Regions from separate parts of the Massilia violaceinigra genome, predicted to be linked through region 3. Evidence: predicted binding sites of a transcription regulator. Region 3 holds the regulator's gene; each other region holds the start of a gene.

Region 1 (3,990 bases), 130 kb from region 3:
TGCTCCACGGCTGACTTTACCTGCTCCAGCGTATGGTCGTAGAAAAGTGATTTGAGGACGCTCAGCTCTGCCGCCAGCCCAGACCCGTTGCGGAACAGGTCGACGACTGCGATATTCTTGATTAGCTCTACGTGCAACGGATCGGTAGTCTTCGCCTCGGTGCGTTCGACGGCGTCCACCGCCTGAGCCCAGCGGTGCCCATCCGGCGACGAGAGGATCGCCGGCTCCAAATTCGCGCGAAGGTAATCCCAATAGTCATTGGGGCGATACCAAGACGACTGGACCTTTGGCGTTTCCAAATACGAGCGAAATCCAAACGGCTCGACGGATGCCAGGAAACTAAACGTGCTGCGCTCGTTTTGCCCAAATTGCCGTTTCGAGATTGGGCCTAGAAGCGCGGCCATGGCGGGGTGCAGCGGCCAGCATGCCGCCAAGCTGTTGGCGAAGCCTTCTCCAACTGCCGGGCGTTGCGCGCGGATCGAAGCTGCGATCTCAGTGGACGCAGGCATCATCCATTCGGGCGTAATTGTCGATTGAATCGCGCGGCCGATCAGCTCCACAACCTCGTCGCTCGCGGCCACAAGCGGAATGTCCGAATACCGTCCCTGGACCTTGACCCAGTCGTCGCGCGAGCCAATTCCGAGGCGCGTCGCGTATTGGCTAAAGGACTGATGCAGGATGCCGACGATGACAATCTTTCCCGAGCTCCGCGCCGCGACCTCTGCGAGTTCTTGGAAAAAATAGACGTCGTCTCCCATGCCTAAGGCAGCGGCTTCGAGGAACTTGCCCATTTCATCGATGATGATCAAAACGCCGTCGTTGGTTTTGGCCTCAGCCGCGGCGCAAATATCTGCTATCAGGGCTGCCGAATTTGTTTTTCGGGCCTCGTTTCCTAGCCCTTGCGCTCGACGCAGGCCTTTTGAAAGCTCGGCCACGACGCTACCGCGTTTGCCGACGATGGGAATCGTAAGCCATCCCTTGGCGCAGGGCAGGGCTTGATCGAAAGATGGAATATTCTGCAGATGCAAAATCTCGCGCGCCTTCGCGCGCAAACTCTTGTCGGCACCAAGCGCGCTAGCAAACGCAACGGCGAGAGACGATTTTCCGCCGCCGAATGGACCCGTCCAGGTGAATAGCCGTTGATTGCCGTCCACCATTTGCTTCGTCATGCTGCTCAAGACACCCGTCGCCGTTCCGTGACAGATGTAGCCATCGAGAGCGTCCGCGCGACCAAGATCCATGTCGATGCGAATCGAACGTTGGTAGTGGCGCGAAACCTGGACAATTTCCGAGAGTTTGGCGCTTTTTTTGTTAGGCATAGGCTTTCTCGATCATTCGTTCGCTAAGATTCTTGGTTTTGGCGTTGTCCCGATGAACTTGTTTAAGCCCGGCCGTGTCGGTCCACGTTAGCGCGCCGCGGGTGAGGTTTTCCAATCCCTGAAGGCGCTCGGCAATGGAGTCCTCGTCGAGCTTGAACACGCGTCCCGGCGAGCCTTCGTTGAAAGCGATCTGTTCGAACGCGAGCGAGCTCAGGCCCGGCGCAGCCGAGTCCCAAAAATCCAAAAGTGCGTATGCGAACATGCCGTCATGGAGCGTGGCCTTCGGGCCTCGGCGAAAGGCGAAATGACCCTTGCGCTCTTCGGAGATGAGCCCAAGTTCGCCAAGCATCGGTTCTGCATATTCTTCGGGCGAGCCGCCTGCGGATCGTGGAGCATAGCCGCGCAGGCATGTGTCTATGTCGCGAGACAAAGTCGCCGGAGCTAGTTTTCGATTGGAGTCCAAGCCACGCGCATATTCCGTCAACGCGGCTTCGAGTTCTTCGCGCGAGAACATTGGCGTGGTCACATTGTTGAAGAGCCACTTCCAAGTGGTCGATCGGTGCCCTTTGCCCGCGAGCCACCAATGCGCATACCATGCCGTGGTAGGGTTCTCCGAGTAGGGGTCCAAGCCGCCGTCGCTCAATATGGCGTTCGCAGCCTCAGTGACTCTATAGGCGCCGGGAGGCGCGCCTTCGTCAGTCATCACATTGCAGGCCAAGGCCCAATGGCGAATGGCGCCGACCATGTTCTTGCCAACGCCAAACTCGGCAATCGCATTGTCATCGGTGAATGTGGACTTCAAAATGATTCCACCAGATTTCGCTTGGTCGTAGGCCTTCTTTAGCCACATTTGACGAAGCGGAAACGTCTCGTGCCCCGAGAAGTGCGCCGGGGCGTTTTCTGATGTGATTTTTTTCATGCGTCGAATTATAACTGGAGACCTTCGCCAGTGGGCCAAAACAGTGGCTAGGCGGCAAGTGCAGACGTCTGCACACCCGACGAGTCGTCACTGTATAAATATACAGTATTTCTGGCTAGTGGCTCGCTCAACGCGAGACGGGCGGATAAATTGCCACGTGTTTTCAGCGGCAGGGGGGCGGGGCGATTCGGAGCGCCGTTTTCGCCTGGCGGAGGAGGCGGGTCGTGTTCGCTTCAGGTTCGCAAAATTTGGCAGAAGCCCCAATCGATTTTTTAGCCGCCGTATAGCCGCGCCGATAAAAAATCCACCTGAATCCGCGAGAATACGAGCTCGCGCAGATATTGGGCCATCATCGGCGTGTGTTTTTCCGTCGGGCCATTTTTGACGGCGGCAGCGTTGATCTCTGAAGGGGGGGGGTCATCGTTACTTTCAATCCGGTGCAGGCGCGGCGTTTTCTCGGCCGCGTCGTGAGGCCGCCATTTTACCGCCTCGGCGCGCGGACGAGGCAAAGCGATCGAACGGGCAGCGGATGAGCCGCGTCGCCATGACTGAGCGTCTTGCGGTGGAGATTGATCGGGCTTCGCCAAGGATTTCTGGGACATTCGTAATGGTATTGAAATTTAATACTTGTGGTTATGAAAACTCTACAGGTAAAAAATAATAATCTAAATATAAGGTTAAAGGTCTCGCACGGTGTTTACAATGCTACTTAGCAATTGTTAGTTGGTTTATGAAACGGATTGATTGTCATCAGTCGGTCTCCCGCGCCTTCCTCATCCGCCTTCCAGACGAGTCGTAGAGGGCGTCGTCCGGTTCTTCCACAGCAGGTTTTTGGTTCAATATGAAACACACCGGTATCACCAAAGCGTCTTTTTTCTGGGTTTTACAGGGCATATGCGCCCTTCACAGAAAACCATACTCTCCTGATATAGCCCAGCAACAATTGGCCGCACCGCACTCGATTGCGTCGCTTGCAACTGCCATGGTTTCATTCGGATTCACGGCCGGTGTAGCCTCGGTCAAGCCGGCAAAGCTGTACAGGGAGTCGTTTCCGCTGCTTGCGTTTTTACGCGATGGGAAGGAAACGGCTGGTGCGGGAGTTGACGCCATTTGCGCCGTCGCTCTCGTCCTCCAGGCCGACCGCGATAGTCTCCTTATCGTCGAGCCCGACGATGCCGCACCCCGCACCGTTCCCTTGGCCGAGTTTGGCGAGCGCTATCTGGGAAATGTCATGCGCGTGGAACCTGAAAACGTGGATGCCAGCGACCCCGACAGCGAGGAACTGGCGCGCCAGTCGCGCCGTTTCGGCTTTAGCTGGTTTGTCCCGGAATTGCTGAAACACAAAAAACTGTGGCAGGAAGTGTTGCTTGCCTCACTGGTGATCCAGTTGATCGCCCTTGCCACGCCGCTGTTCACTCAAGCGATCATTGACAAGGTGGTTGTCCATCACAGCCAGAGCACGCTGATCGTGATTGCCATCGGCATGGCCGTGTTCATGCTGTTTTCGGCGACGCTGTCGTGGATGCGCCAGTATCTGGTGCTGCATACCGGTAACCGGGTCGATGCCGCCCTGGGCGCCTCCGTATTCGGGCGCCTGTTCAAGCTGCCGCCGATGTATTTCCAGCACCGGCCCACCGGTGTCATCGCCGCGCGCCTGCAGGGCGTTGAAACGATCCGCGAATTCATTTCCAGCGCGGCCGTGACATTGGTGCTGGATCTGCCGTTCCTGCTGATCTTTGTGGCGATCATGTT
Region 2 (3,990 bases), 1.0 Mb from region 3:
CGCGCCCCGAGCTGGGTTTCGCGCTCGCTGCCCATGTAGCGCTTGAACATGGCCGCCGTCATGTGGGGATGGGTTTGCAGGCGCGCGCGCGCCGCTTCGCCGGTCAGCACGGTGCCGTCATCATCCATGCCGACGCAGGAAGGCGTCAGAAAGCTGCCCAGTGCGTTCGGGATGAGCTGCGCCTTGCCGTCGCGCCACACCGCCGCGAGACTGTTCGTGGTGCCGAGGTCGATTCCGATAATCATGGTTCAGTGTCCGTTTCGTTTGCGCAGCCGCAAACCGGGGTCTGACCTCTGATTCGAAATATTTCTAATCAGAGGTCAGACCCCGGTGTTGTAACAAATCAGATGTCGGCTTCGGTTTCGTTGCCGTGCTCTTCGATCCAGGCGCGGCGGGCGGCGGCTTCGCCTTTGCCCATCAGCATGTTGAAGCGCGCCGACGCGTCGACGTGGCTGAAGTCGCCCAGCGATACCGGCAGCAAGCGCCGCGTGTCCGGGTTCATCGTGGTTTCCCACAGTTGTTCCGCGTTCATCTCACCGAGGCCCTTGAAGCGCGAAATGCTCCAGCTGCCTTCCTTTAAGCCTTCTTTGAGCAGCTTGTCCTGGATCGCCACCAGTTCGCCATCGTCGAGCGCGTACAGCTTCTGGATCGGCTTCTTGCCGCGCGCCGGGGCGTCGACCCGGTACAGCGGCGGACGCGCCACGCAAATGTGGCCGGGCGCGAACAGGGCCGGGAAGTGCTTGAAGAACAATGTCAGCAGCAGTACCTGGATGTGCGAGCCGTCCACGTCCGCATCCGAGAGGATGCAGATCTTGCCGTAGCGCAGGCCCGACAGATCGGGCGTGTCGCCGACACTGTGCGGGTCGACCCCGATCGCCACCGCGATGTCGTGGATTTCATTGTTGGCGAACAGGCGGTCGCGGTCGGTTTCCCAGGAGTTGAGCACCTTGCCGCGCAGCGGCAGGATGGCCTGGAATTCCTTGTCGCGCCCCATCTTGGCCGAGCCGCCCGCCGAGTCGCCCTCGACCAGGAACAGTTCGTTGCGGGCGATGTCGCTCGATTCGCAATCGGTCAGCTTGCCTGGCAGCACCGCGACGCCGGACGATTTTTTCTTTTCGACTTTTTGCAGCGAACGCAGGCGCGACTGGGCCTGGCGGATCACCAGTTCGGCCAGCTTGCGGCCGTATTCGACGTGCTGGTTGAGCCACAGTTCGAGCGGTGGCTTGGCGAAGGTCGATACCAGCCGCACCGCGTCGCGCGAGTTGAGGCGTTCCTTGATCTGGCCCTGGAACTGCGGGTCGAGCACTTTGGCCGACAGCACGAAGGACACACGCGCGAACACGTCTTCCGGCAGCAGCTTCACGCCTTTCGGCAGCAGCGAGTGCATCTCCACAAAACTTTTGACCGCCCCATACAGGCCGTCGCGCAAGCCCGATTCGTGGGTGCCGCCGTTCGAGGTGGGAATCAGGTTGACGTACGATTCGCGCACGACCGCGCCTTCTTCGGTCCATGCCACCACCCATGCCGCGCCTTCGCCTTCGGCAAAGCCGTCGGTTTCGCCGTTCGAGTACTGGGCGCCCTCGAAGACGGGAATGAGGGTCTCGCCGCTGGTGCCTTGCGCCAGCATTTCATTGAGGTAGCCGCGCAAGCCTTCGTCGTACTTCCAGGTCGTCACGTCGCCGGTTTTGGCGAGGGTGAGCGTGACCGTCACGCCGGGCAGCAGCACGGCCTTGGAGCGCAGCAGGCGTTGCAGCTCGACCTGCGAGATCGCGGGCGAGTCGAAATACTTGGGGTTCGGCCAGGCGGTCACGCGGGTGCCGCTCTTCTTGCCGTCGCGCGGCGCGGGAACCGACGCCAGCGGCTCGATCACTTCGCCGTCGGCGAAGGCCATCTTGTGCAGGCCGTTGCCGTTGTCTTCCTTGCGCCAGACCGTGATTTCCAGGCGCGAGGAGAGCGCATTGGTGACCGATACGCCGACCCCGTGCAGGCCGCCCGAGAAGGCGTAGGCGCCGCCCGAACCCTTGTCGAACTTGCCGCCCGCGTGCAGGCGCGTGAAGACGATTTCCACCGTCGGCACGTTTTCTTCGGGGTGCAGGCCGACCGGAATGCCGCGGCCGTCGTCTTCGACCGTGATCGAGCCGTCCACATTGACCGTCACGCCGATATTCTTGCAATGCCCGCCGAGCGCTTCATCGGAGGCGTTGTCGATCACTTCCTGAATGATGTGCAGCGGATTTTCCGTGCGGGTGTACATGCCCGGACGCTGTTTGACGGGTTCGAGTCCCTTGAGGACCCGGATGGAGGATTCGCTGTAGTCGGATGCAGGTTTTTTGGTGGCCATATCTAAGTTCTTTATGCGGATGCCTGCGCATTCTATCTTGTCGGACGGAAAAGGAGATAAATTGACTTGGATGAATGTGCTTGCCAGCCCGGGCGATTGTGGTTAGATTTGTACGCACACCAAGAAGTGTGTATAAAAACATTCCATAAGTTAGAAAAAATGCAATCAAAGAGGCAGTTACTCAGTGTTCGCCTGTTGGGCTTTCCTTCCGGCGAGGGCGCCGAGCTGGGCACGGCTCTGGCGCATCCCCCGCGCGACGGGCCGTCGTATTCTTGCTTGCTTGGCGATAGTTTGCAAGAACCGGACCTGGTCATTGCCAATGGCGACGATCTGAGCGCGCTGGCCGCCTTGCTGGCGTGGCAGCCGGACCTGACCCGTCCCGCTCTGGTGATCGGCTCGGCCGGGATGGAGTTTCCCTGCGCGCAGCTGGCGCGTCCGCTGGACATGTTCCAGATGTTCAAGCTGCTCACCGAGATGGCGCGCAAACGCGTCGACGCGCTCACCGGCATGCTGGCGCCCGAGGCGCCGCCCGTGCACGAGCGGCGCCGCCGCATTCGCCTCGATCTCGACACCACCGATCCGGCCGATTTCGTGAAGATGCGGCGCCACGCCCCCAACGGCGGGGTGCTAATCGTCGACAAGCGCGGCGCGCTGCGCGACCATGTGGCGCGGCTGCTGTCGGCGCACCAGGTGTCGGTGGAGTGGACCGAGAGCGCGGCGGCGGCCGTGCGCCTGTGCGCGGAGACGCCGGTATCGGTGGTGATGATCAATACCTCGACCCCCGGCATCGATCCGTATGCGCTGTGCAGCGAGATCAAACGGCAGGAAGGCGCCGACCGCATCGCCGTGGTGCTGCTGGTGAACCAGGCCTCCGGCTACGACACGGCGCGTGCGCGCACGGCCGGCGTACGCGGGCTGCTCGACAAGCCGATGGCCGACCGCCATCTGGTGGGGGCGCTCAAAAAGCTGCTGTCGCTGCCGCCCTGATGACGCGGCGGTCACAATTTTGTTACAACTTTGAATCGTGCGCTTGCATGGGAGCGCTATATTTAAGGCATGCCCGATACCGACAAGCCCTTGCCACCTATTGCTGTTCCTGATCCTGATCCTGTTCCTGTTCCGCAGTCCGAGCAGGACAAGGATGGCGGCGTTCATGCACCGCGCGTGCCCGACCGCCGCGCCGACGCGCTGCCGCGCTACCAGAAGGACAGCGATACGCCGCTGGCACTGGCGCGCCGCGTGCTGGCCTCGCGCTGGCGCAATCTGCGCGAACGGATCGGGCGCGATTTCATGCGCCGCACCCTGCGCATCGGCGTATCGGCGCGGATTTTTCATCCGGAGCCCGGGTCGACGGGACTGCGCAGCAAGAATCTGCAGTATCTGGAAGAGTCGATCGCGCAATGGGTCATGTCGCGCGATGTGCTGGTGTTTATGATCCCGACGGTCAATACCAACGGGCTTCTTCATCCGAGTAACATCACCTTGCGCCACTATGCGCGCCATCTGGATGGGCTGGTGCTGCAGGGCGGCGCCGACGTGTCGCCACAGACGTATTCGGAGAGCCCGACGCGCCCCGAGTGGAGCGGCGACCGCGCGCGCGACGTGTACGAACTCGAGCTGCTGCACGAATTCGTCGACGCCGGCAAGCC
Region 3 (3,990 bases):
CGTCAATCCGGCGTTGACCAGCTTCGAGGCGTCCTGCTTCGACGGCGTGTACGTCACTGGCGACGTCACGCCCGCATATCTGGACCGGCTGGAATTCGCGCGCCACAATCCGAAAGCCGCTCCGGCCGAAGATGCGGCGCGCACCCAGTTGAACCTGAACCTGGCGACCGCCGAGTAACTGATGAGCGAGAAGAAAAGCTACGGCTTCACCACGACCATCCTGCACAACGACCGGCAAAAGCCGATCGAGCACGGGTCGCTGCACAAGCCGATTCACACGTCGGTCACCTTCGGCTACAACGACGCGCGCCAGCTGGCGTCGGTGTTCCAGGGGAAGGAGCCGGGCTTTCGCTACGGCCGCCAGGGCAATCCGACCATCTCCGCGCTCGAAGACAAGATCACGAAGATGGAAGACGGCGTATCGACCTTGTGCTTTGCGACCGGGATGGGGGCCATTGGCGCCGTGTTCCAGGCGCTGCTGCGCGCCGGCGACCACATCGTGTCGTCGTCGTTCTTGTTCGGGAATACCAACAGCCTGTGGCAAACGGCGGCCGGGCAGGGCGTCGAGGTGGCGTTTGCCGATGCGACCGACGTGGCCAACGTCGAAGCCGCGCTCACGCCGGCCACGCGCCTGGTGTTCGTCGAAACCATCGCCAACCCGCGCACGCAGGTGGCGGACCTGGCGCGCATCGGCCGGCTGTGCAAGGAACGCGGCATTCTGTTCGTGGTCGATAACACCATGACGTCGCCCTACCTGTTCCGGCCTAAAACGGTCGGTGCCGGGCTGGTGGTGAACGCGCTGACCAAGTCGATCGGAGGCCACGGCAATGCGCTCGGCGGCAGCCTGACCGACACCGGCGAGTACGACTGGAGCGCTTTCCCGAACATTGCGGCCAACTACAAGCGCAATCCGCCGGCGCAGTGGGGCATGGCGCAGTTGCGCGCCAAGGCCCTGCGCGACTTCGGCGCCTCGCTGGCACCGGAAGCGGCTCACCATATCGCGGTGGGGGCGGAAACGCTGGCGCTGCGCATGGAGCGCGCTTCGGCCAGCGCACTGGCGGTCACGCGCATGCTCGAAGCCGACGAGCGCGTGGCGGCGGTGTATTACCCGGGCCTGGCATCGCACCCGCAGCATGCGCTGGCGAGCGATCTGTTCAAGGCGTACGGTTCGCTGTTCAGCTTTGAACTGAAAGATGGCATCGATTGCTTCGATTACCTCAATCGCCTCAAGCTCGGTATCTCCGCCAGTAACCTGGGCGATACGCGCACCTTGGTGATTCCGGTGTCGCACACCATCTTCTTCGAGATGGGTGCCGAGCGGCGCGCCAGCATGGGTATCGCCGAATCGCTGATCCGGGTTTCGGTCGGCATCGAAGACACCGCCGATTTGCTCGACGACTTCCGCTGCGCGCTGGATTGAACGGGGCAGGGCGGCACGCGCCGCCCTGCCATGTCATCTGGTGACGATGCGGGTTCGACCACATGGTTCGTACAAATACAAGGTCCTACACGCGATGAAGAAATACCTGTTTTGCCTGGGCTTGATGCTCGCCGGCGTGGCGCACGCGGACGAACTGGCCGACGCCAACGCCCTGTTTGCGAAAAAGGCCTATCCGCAAGCGCTGCAGCTGTACACCAAGCTGGCCAACGCCGGCAACGCCGAAGCGCAGCTGCACATGGGCGAGATGTATTTTTACGGCGAGGCCGGCACGGTCGACCTGGCCAAGGCCGAAGCCTGGTTCAAGAAGTCCGCAGCCAAGGGCAACAAGACCGCCGCCGGCTCGCTGGAGATGATCAAAAAGCGCGAGGCGCGCCGTGCCGACCTGGATTACTGGATCGGCAAATACGATGGCGCCGACCTGACAACGGGCCAGTTCCGTTGCCCGGCGCCGCGCATTCCCGCCATGTCGAAGCAGAACGAAGAAATCGAGAGCGTGTCGGCCAAGGTCGCGGCTTGGCAGGATTGCTACAACGGCTTCGTGCGCAACCTCAACGAGGCCAGCCCGCTGACCAAGCGCATTCCCAAGGATGTGGCTGACTTGCTGACCAAGGAAGAAACCGAGCAGTCGCGCGTGTATCTGGAAGGCGTGTATGCGGGCATCGCCGAAAACGCCAAGGTGTCGGCCAAGCTGGTGCTGGCCGACTTCGGCGCGTGGCGCAGTGCCACCGACGCCTATATCAAGGAACACAACCGCATCGTCACCGAAGCGGCGACGACAGCGCCGCGCAAGGGCGACTAGACGGCAAGGGCGCGGTGGAGCCGCGCCCGCACGCTCAGTTCCAGCTGCGCATCAACCCTACCGCCAGGCCTTCCAGCGCGAACTCGTCGGTTGCGGGATCGACGTGGATCACCTTGAAGTCCGGGTTCTCCGGCAGCAGTTCGATCAGCGAGCCGGTCTTTTTGTAGCGCTTGACGGTGACATCGTCACCGATCCGGGCCACCACGATCTGGCCATTCTTGGCGCTGTCGACCTTTTTGACGGCCAGCAGGTCGCCATCCATGATGCCGGCGTCGCGCATCGACCACCCACGCACCTTGAGCAGGAAATCGGGACGCGACGAAAACATCGCCGGGTCCACGCTGTAGGTCGCTTCCACATGTTCCTGCGCGAGGATGGGCGAACCGGCGGCCACGCGCCCGACCAGCGGCAGCGACATCATCAGGTTCGGCGGCGGCATGGGAATGGCGTCGACGCTGGCGCCGATCAGGCGGATGCCGCGCGAGGTCCCCGGCGAAATTTCGATGGCGCCCTTGCGCGCGAGCGCCTGCAGGTGCTCTTCGGCCGCGTTGGCCGACTTGAAGCCCAGTTCATTGGCGATTTCGGCACGGGTAGGAGGAAAGCCCGTGTTCTCGATCGCATCCTTGATCAGGTTGAGGATTTGTTCTTGCCTTGGAGTGAGCTTGATCATCGGTATGCGGGACTGTGTATATGGACAGACTGTATTTTTGTACAGTATTTCGCCTAATGCAAGGGTTAATTAGCCGAACAGGCGAATTATTTGCGATGGAGGCTGTCCAACACATAGCAGAGGAGGTGCGCCATGGATCGCATTGAGGTTCCGCGGGGGGATTATCAGGAAGATTTTGTGCTGTGGCTTGAGCGGCAGGCTGAGTTGCTGCGGGCGGGAAAGTTCGAGCTACTTGATGTCGACCACCTCATCGACGAGCTTGAAGGCGCAGTGCGTGCGGACCGCAGGGAGCTTGAGGGGTACCTCGAAAACATCACTGCGTATTTGCTCAGTTTGCAGTACCGCCCACGGTACAAACCACGACACTGGCGCATCAAGCTGGGCAACGCCCGTTTTGGCATGGGATTGCTGATTGATGATAGTCCCAGTCTGGTTTTCGACATTGCGGAACTGGCCGCGCTGAACTACGACGATGCGCGCCGCCGCGCCGCTTGGGAGACGCGCCTGCCGGAGTCCATCTTTCCGGCAGCGCTACCTTACAGTGCTGCGGAACTGCTTGACGACGACTTCGACCCGTCGTATCCGCCGGATGAGGGGTCGTGAACTGAAACAGAGGGTAGGGGGGGGGCATGGACCGACTCGAGGTTCCACTTGCTGACTACAACGATGATCTTATCCATTGGATCGAGCAACAGGTGAGTCTGTTGCGGGTCAGGGACTTTAAGCACCTTGACGTCGAACATCTGATAGAGGGGTTTGAGGAAATGGTCGGCCGCAATCAACGGGAATTGTGTAGCCGGCTGCACGTGCTGATCATGCACCTGCTCAAGTGCCAGTATCAGCCGAGGCGCAAGTCGACGAGCTGGCTGGCGACCATCAACGAGCAGCGCCGCGCCATTGCTCGGCTGCTGGAGCGCAGTCCCAGCCTGAGCAGCGCGGTCGAGCGCATGGCACGACAAGAGTATGCGCACGCCGTGCGTAGCGCGGTCATCGAAACCCGGCTACCGAAAAGCGCTTTCCCGCCGGAGCCACCCTTCACCCCGGCCCAACTGCACGACGACGACTTCGTGCCATGAACGG
Region 4 (3,990 bases), 3.6 Mb from region 3:
CGCTGAAAAACTGCGGGCGCAGGCGCTGCTTGAGTTCGAGCCGCGCACGCCCCGCCTTGGCCAGGTCGGCCACCGGTACCAGCGACTTTTCCGCATCGGCCAGCGCCCGCTTGTAATCGAGATAGCTGGCCAGCAGGCGCTTGGCCTGGGCCGCCGGGCCGGGTGCCAGGCGGCGATCGAGCTCGCGCTCGATTTCGGCGCGGATGGCTTGCAAATCCTTCTCGCCGAGGCCGGCCAGATAATAGTCGAACAGATGCCCCAGTTCGGCATCGACCACCAGCTGGCCTTCGGCGCTCTGGCGCACCGCGCCGTCCGGCCTGGTGCCTTCCATCGAGCGCACGAACGCGAACGGATCCGACTGCGGCGGCGCTGCCGCCACGGCGGCCACCTCCGGCTTCGGATAAGCGTAGTACAGCGCGCCGGCCACCAGGGCGCCGGCACCGAACCTTTTCCATTGCGTGCGTGCGGTCATGGCGGCCTCCTTACAGACCGAGCGCCTGCAGGCGGTTCGCTTGTTGACGGAACACGGTCACCGGGCTGGTTTCGAACAGGTTGACGATGCCGATGAACTGGTTCACTTCATCGAGGTGGTTCATGGCGTAGTCGTCGCGGATCACGCGCCCCAGGCGGCTTGAGCAGCTGCTCACCAGCCCATCGTTCTTGCCGCCGAAAGCCAGGCCGGTGAGCGCCATGAACGGGTCGATCGCGTCGAACATATTGGTGTACGGCTTGGCGCCGCTCCACGAAAAATAATACACGCCGTTGACATGGTTGGCGCCTTCGCCGCACGCGCTCGTCGGCACGCCCTGCGGATGGCGCTTGTTAAAGGCGATCGAGCCGGCCGTGGTGAGCGATTTGAGCGCGGCTTCGCCATCTTGCGGCAAGCCCGAGCGGCCGGACAGGAAGTCCATCATCGCGGCCACCGCGTTGGCCAGCGCATTGCCCACGTTGGGGGCGTTGCCGGTCAGGATGTCGGCGATCGCCGAACCCTTGTTCACGCCGGCCACCGAGCTGACCGACGCGACCAGGCTGGGCGCCACCGAGGCGACGTAGCGCACGGTCGGCCCGCCATGGCTGTGGCCGATCAGATTGACCTTGGCGGCGCCGGTGGCGGCCATGATCTGCTTTACTTGCGAGAGCAATTGTTCGCCGCGCACTTCGGTACTGTTGGCGCCCGAGACAGTGACGGTAAACACCTGGGCTCCGCCGCTGCGCAGCGCCGAGGGGATCTGGTAAAAGTATTCGATCGGCCCCAGTTTCTCAAAGCCGAACAGGCCGTGCACGAGCACGATGGGGTACTTGGTTTGCGTGTAACCCGCGGCCAGGGCCTGGGTGGGAACGACGAGGATAGCGATGAGAAAAACGGACAGGCACTTCCAAAAGCGATTCTTCATGTTGTCTCCATAATGGTTTTTTGATTGAAGTCGATTACTGGAACTGGAGTTGCACAGTGCGAGCTGGGCATTCCTCCGGCTACCGGGCGTACACTCTTGCTGCCAGCTGTTGCAAGAGAAAAATACGAATTAGAGCGAGCGCTCGGTTTTTTTAATGTAGCACTGGCTTTCTGATAAAGCATCGCGCAGTGCAGCATCTGGAGGGCTTGTTTTGCGCTTTGAATTGATGTGTGGTTTTAACGAGCTATAATCATTCCCGAAACCAACTCTAGCGGTAGATGCACATATGGGAACGCTGGTGTCCACCCGCTTCGACTTTGCCCAGTTTGAAAAGATGACGCCACTCAACGGCGACACGATCTGGGCCTACATTGTTGACCACCACGCCGAGCGGATCGGCGTCAAGCGCCGCAAGCCGGCGCTGGAAAACATGGAAAAAATCTTTGGCGCCACGTTCCGCCTGGCCAACGAAGTCGGCTTTCGCGCGATGAGCTTGCGCGACCTGTGCCGCGAGACGGGCTTGTCGATGGGCGGGCTGTACGGCTACATCGAGAGCAAGGACCAACTGGCGGAAATGATCGAGGATGTGGTGCGGCATGCCAGCCAGGAATTGCCGCGCATGTTCCAGCATGTGCAGGCGCCGCTGGAACGGCTCGAATCGCTGGTGCGGGCGACGATTTACCTGTCCGAGATTTTGCAGCCGTGGTTTTACTTCGTGTACATGGATTCGCGCGTGCTCAGTTTCGAGCAGCGCGGCATGGCGAAAAATTCGGAGTTGTCGATCCAGGCTGAAATTGCCGACATGATCAGCCAGCTCGCGCCGGTGCCGGCCGGGAAGCCGGACTTGCTGGCGGCGCATATCGTGGCGATGTTCCAGGATTGGTATATCAAGCGCTGGAAGTACCGCGCGGCCAAGGTGCATGTGGATGATTTTGCGGATAGTACGCTGGCGATGATCCGCAGCCACTTGAGTTAGCCGCCGACCCGTCGTTCCCGCGCAGGCGGGAACCCAAGTTTGTAGCTTTGCCTCTGCCTGCGGCACGTACTTGGGTTCCCGCCTTCGCGGGAACGACGAGCTAGCGGGAACGACGAGCTAGCGGGAACGACGAGCTAGAGGGCGCGACGAGCGGGCGGGAGCGATGACGCAAGCGCTCCTGCGCGTCCTTCCAACTTGCAACAAATCCCATTTCAGTGAATACTGTATGCAATTACAGTAGTTGCCCTTATCCGGGCAAACCAGCCCGCGTGAACGCCCCAGCCCGAAAAATCATCCATTGCGACTGCGACTGCTTCTACGCAGCCGTCGAAATGCGCGACAATCCCGCCCTGCGCGAGGTGCCGCTGGCCGTTGGCGGCCAGCCGGGCCAGCGCGGCGTGGTGGCTACGTGCAACTACGAAGCGCGGCGCTACGGCATCCACTCGGCCATGGCCACCGCCCAGGCCCTCAAGCTGTGCCCCGACCTGGTGGTCATTCCGCCGGCCATGGAGAAATACCGCATAGCTTCGCGCCAGATCCTGGCCATCTACGGCGACTACACCGACCTGGTCGAGCCGCTCTCGCTCGACGAAGCCTATCTCGACGTTTCCGACTCGCCCCACTGCAAAGGCAGCGCCACCCTGATCGCGCAGGAAATCCGCAAGCGCATCTTCGACACCGTCGGCATCACCGCATCGGCCGGCGTGGCGCCCAACAAGTTCGTGGCCAAGATCGCCAGCGACTGGAACAAGCCCGACGGCCTGTGGCTGGTGCGCCCGGACGAGGTCGACGCCTTTGTCGCCGCCTTGCCGGTCAAGAAACTGCACGGCGTCGGCAAGGTTACCGCCGCCAAGCTCAACAAGCTGGGTGTGCAAACCTGCGCCGACCTGCGCACGTGGACCGTGCTCGAACTGCAACACCACTTCGGCACCTTCGGCACGCGTCTCCACGATTTGTGCCGCGGCATCGACAACCGCGCCGTGTGCAACGAGCGCGAACGCAAGTCGGTCAGCGTCGAGGAAACCTACACGCCGGACGTGCCGGACCTGCCGGCCTGCATCGCCCTGCTGCCGGAACTGTTCGACAACCTCAACGTCCGCATTGCCCGCGCCGGAGCCCAGAAAAGCGTGCAAAAGCTGTTTGTTAAACTCAAATTCGCCGATTTTCACCAAACCACCGTGGAATGTGTTGGCATCGCGCCACACATGGGGCAATACGCCAAACTGATGGAAACCGGCTATGCGCGCGGCAAGCAGCCTGTGCGGCTGCTGGGCGTCGGGGTGCGCCTGGGCGAGGCCGAAAACCTCGAACAGTTAAGCCTGTTCGCCGATGCGGACGTGTAAAATGTCGTTCCCTTCGCAAAGATGATTTGTCTCGGACGACGCAAGTCCTGCCTCCCGGGCAGGCCGTTACGCAGGGAGTGAAAGCGGTTCGCCGCGCCTTCCTGCTTCATCCCGCTGTAAATACTGACTCAAACAAGGTAAAGCACAATGTGGTTCAAGAATCTTCAGATTTACCGTCTTCCCGCACCGTGGGCCTTCACTCCTGAGCAACTCGAAGCGGCGCTGGCGCCCATGAGTTTTGTTCCGGCCACCAGTAACGAATTGCTGCGCCAGGGCT

Evidence for each region. Region 3 encodes LexA, which represses DNA repair genes until DNA is damaged. Its sites were predicted from a motif close to ACTGTATNNNNATACAGT; they were not measured.
Region 1: a site for LexA is predicted at 2,328-2,345, ahead of CR152_RS16005 (DUF4007 family protein). Genes of this name have one in related genera too.
Region 2: a site for LexA is predicted at 2,467-2,484, ahead of CR152_RS12245 (DNA topoisomerase IV subunit B). Genes of this name have one in related genera too.
Region 4: a site for LexA is predicted at 2,592-2,609, ahead of dinB (DNA polymerase IV). Genes of this name have one in related genera too.

Annotation. Positions count from the first base shown of each region.
Region 1 covers NZ_CP024608.1:3,550,294-3,554,283, forward strand. Annotated here, with positions in the region: gene CR152_RS16000 (ATP-binding protein) at 1-1,319, opposite strand, end outside; gene CR152_RS16005 (DUF4007 family protein) at 1,312-2,238, opposite strand; gene CR152_RS33005 (hypothetical protein) at 2,511-2,840, opposite strand; gene CR152_RS16010 (peptidase domain-containing ABC transporter) at 3,221-3,990, shown strand, end outside.
Region 2 covers NZ_CP024608.1:2,678,635-2,682,624, forward strand. Annotated here, with positions in the region: gene CR152_RS12240 (molecular chaperone HscC) at 1-245, opposite strand, end outside; gene CR152_RS12245 (DNA topoisomerase IV subunit B) at 344-2,341, opposite strand; gene CR152_RS12250 (response regulator) at 2,633-3,328, shown strand; gene CR152_RS12255 (gamma-glutamyl-gamma-aminobutyrate hydrolase family protein) at 3,398-3,990, shown strand, end outside.
Region 3 covers NZ_CP024608.1:3,682,403-3,686,392, forward strand. Annotated here, with positions in the region: gene purF (amidophosphoribosyltransferase) at 1-178, shown strand, start outside; gene CR152_RS16450 (cystathionine gamma-synthase family protein) at 182-1,420, shown strand; gene CR152_RS16455 (tetratricopeptide repeat protein) at 1,515-2,240, shown strand; gene lexA (transcriptional repressor LexA) at 2,275-2,910, opposite strand; gene CR152_RS16465 (DUF29 domain-containing protein) at 3,043-3,513, shown strand; gene CR152_RS16470 (DUF29 domain-containing protein) at 3,540-3,986, shown strand.
Region 4 covers NZ_CP024608.1:127,867-131,856, reverse strand. Annotated here, with positions in the region: gene CR152_RS00605 (lipase secretion chaperone) at 1-472, opposite strand, end outside; gene CR152_RS00600 (lipase family alpha/beta hydrolase) at 483-1,394, opposite strand; gene CR152_RS00595 (TetR/AcrR family transcriptional regulator) at 1,693-2,370, shown strand; gene dinB (DNA polymerase IV) at 2,640-3,713, shown strand; gene CR152_RS00585 (recombination-associated protein RdgC) at 3,861-3,990, shown strand, end outside.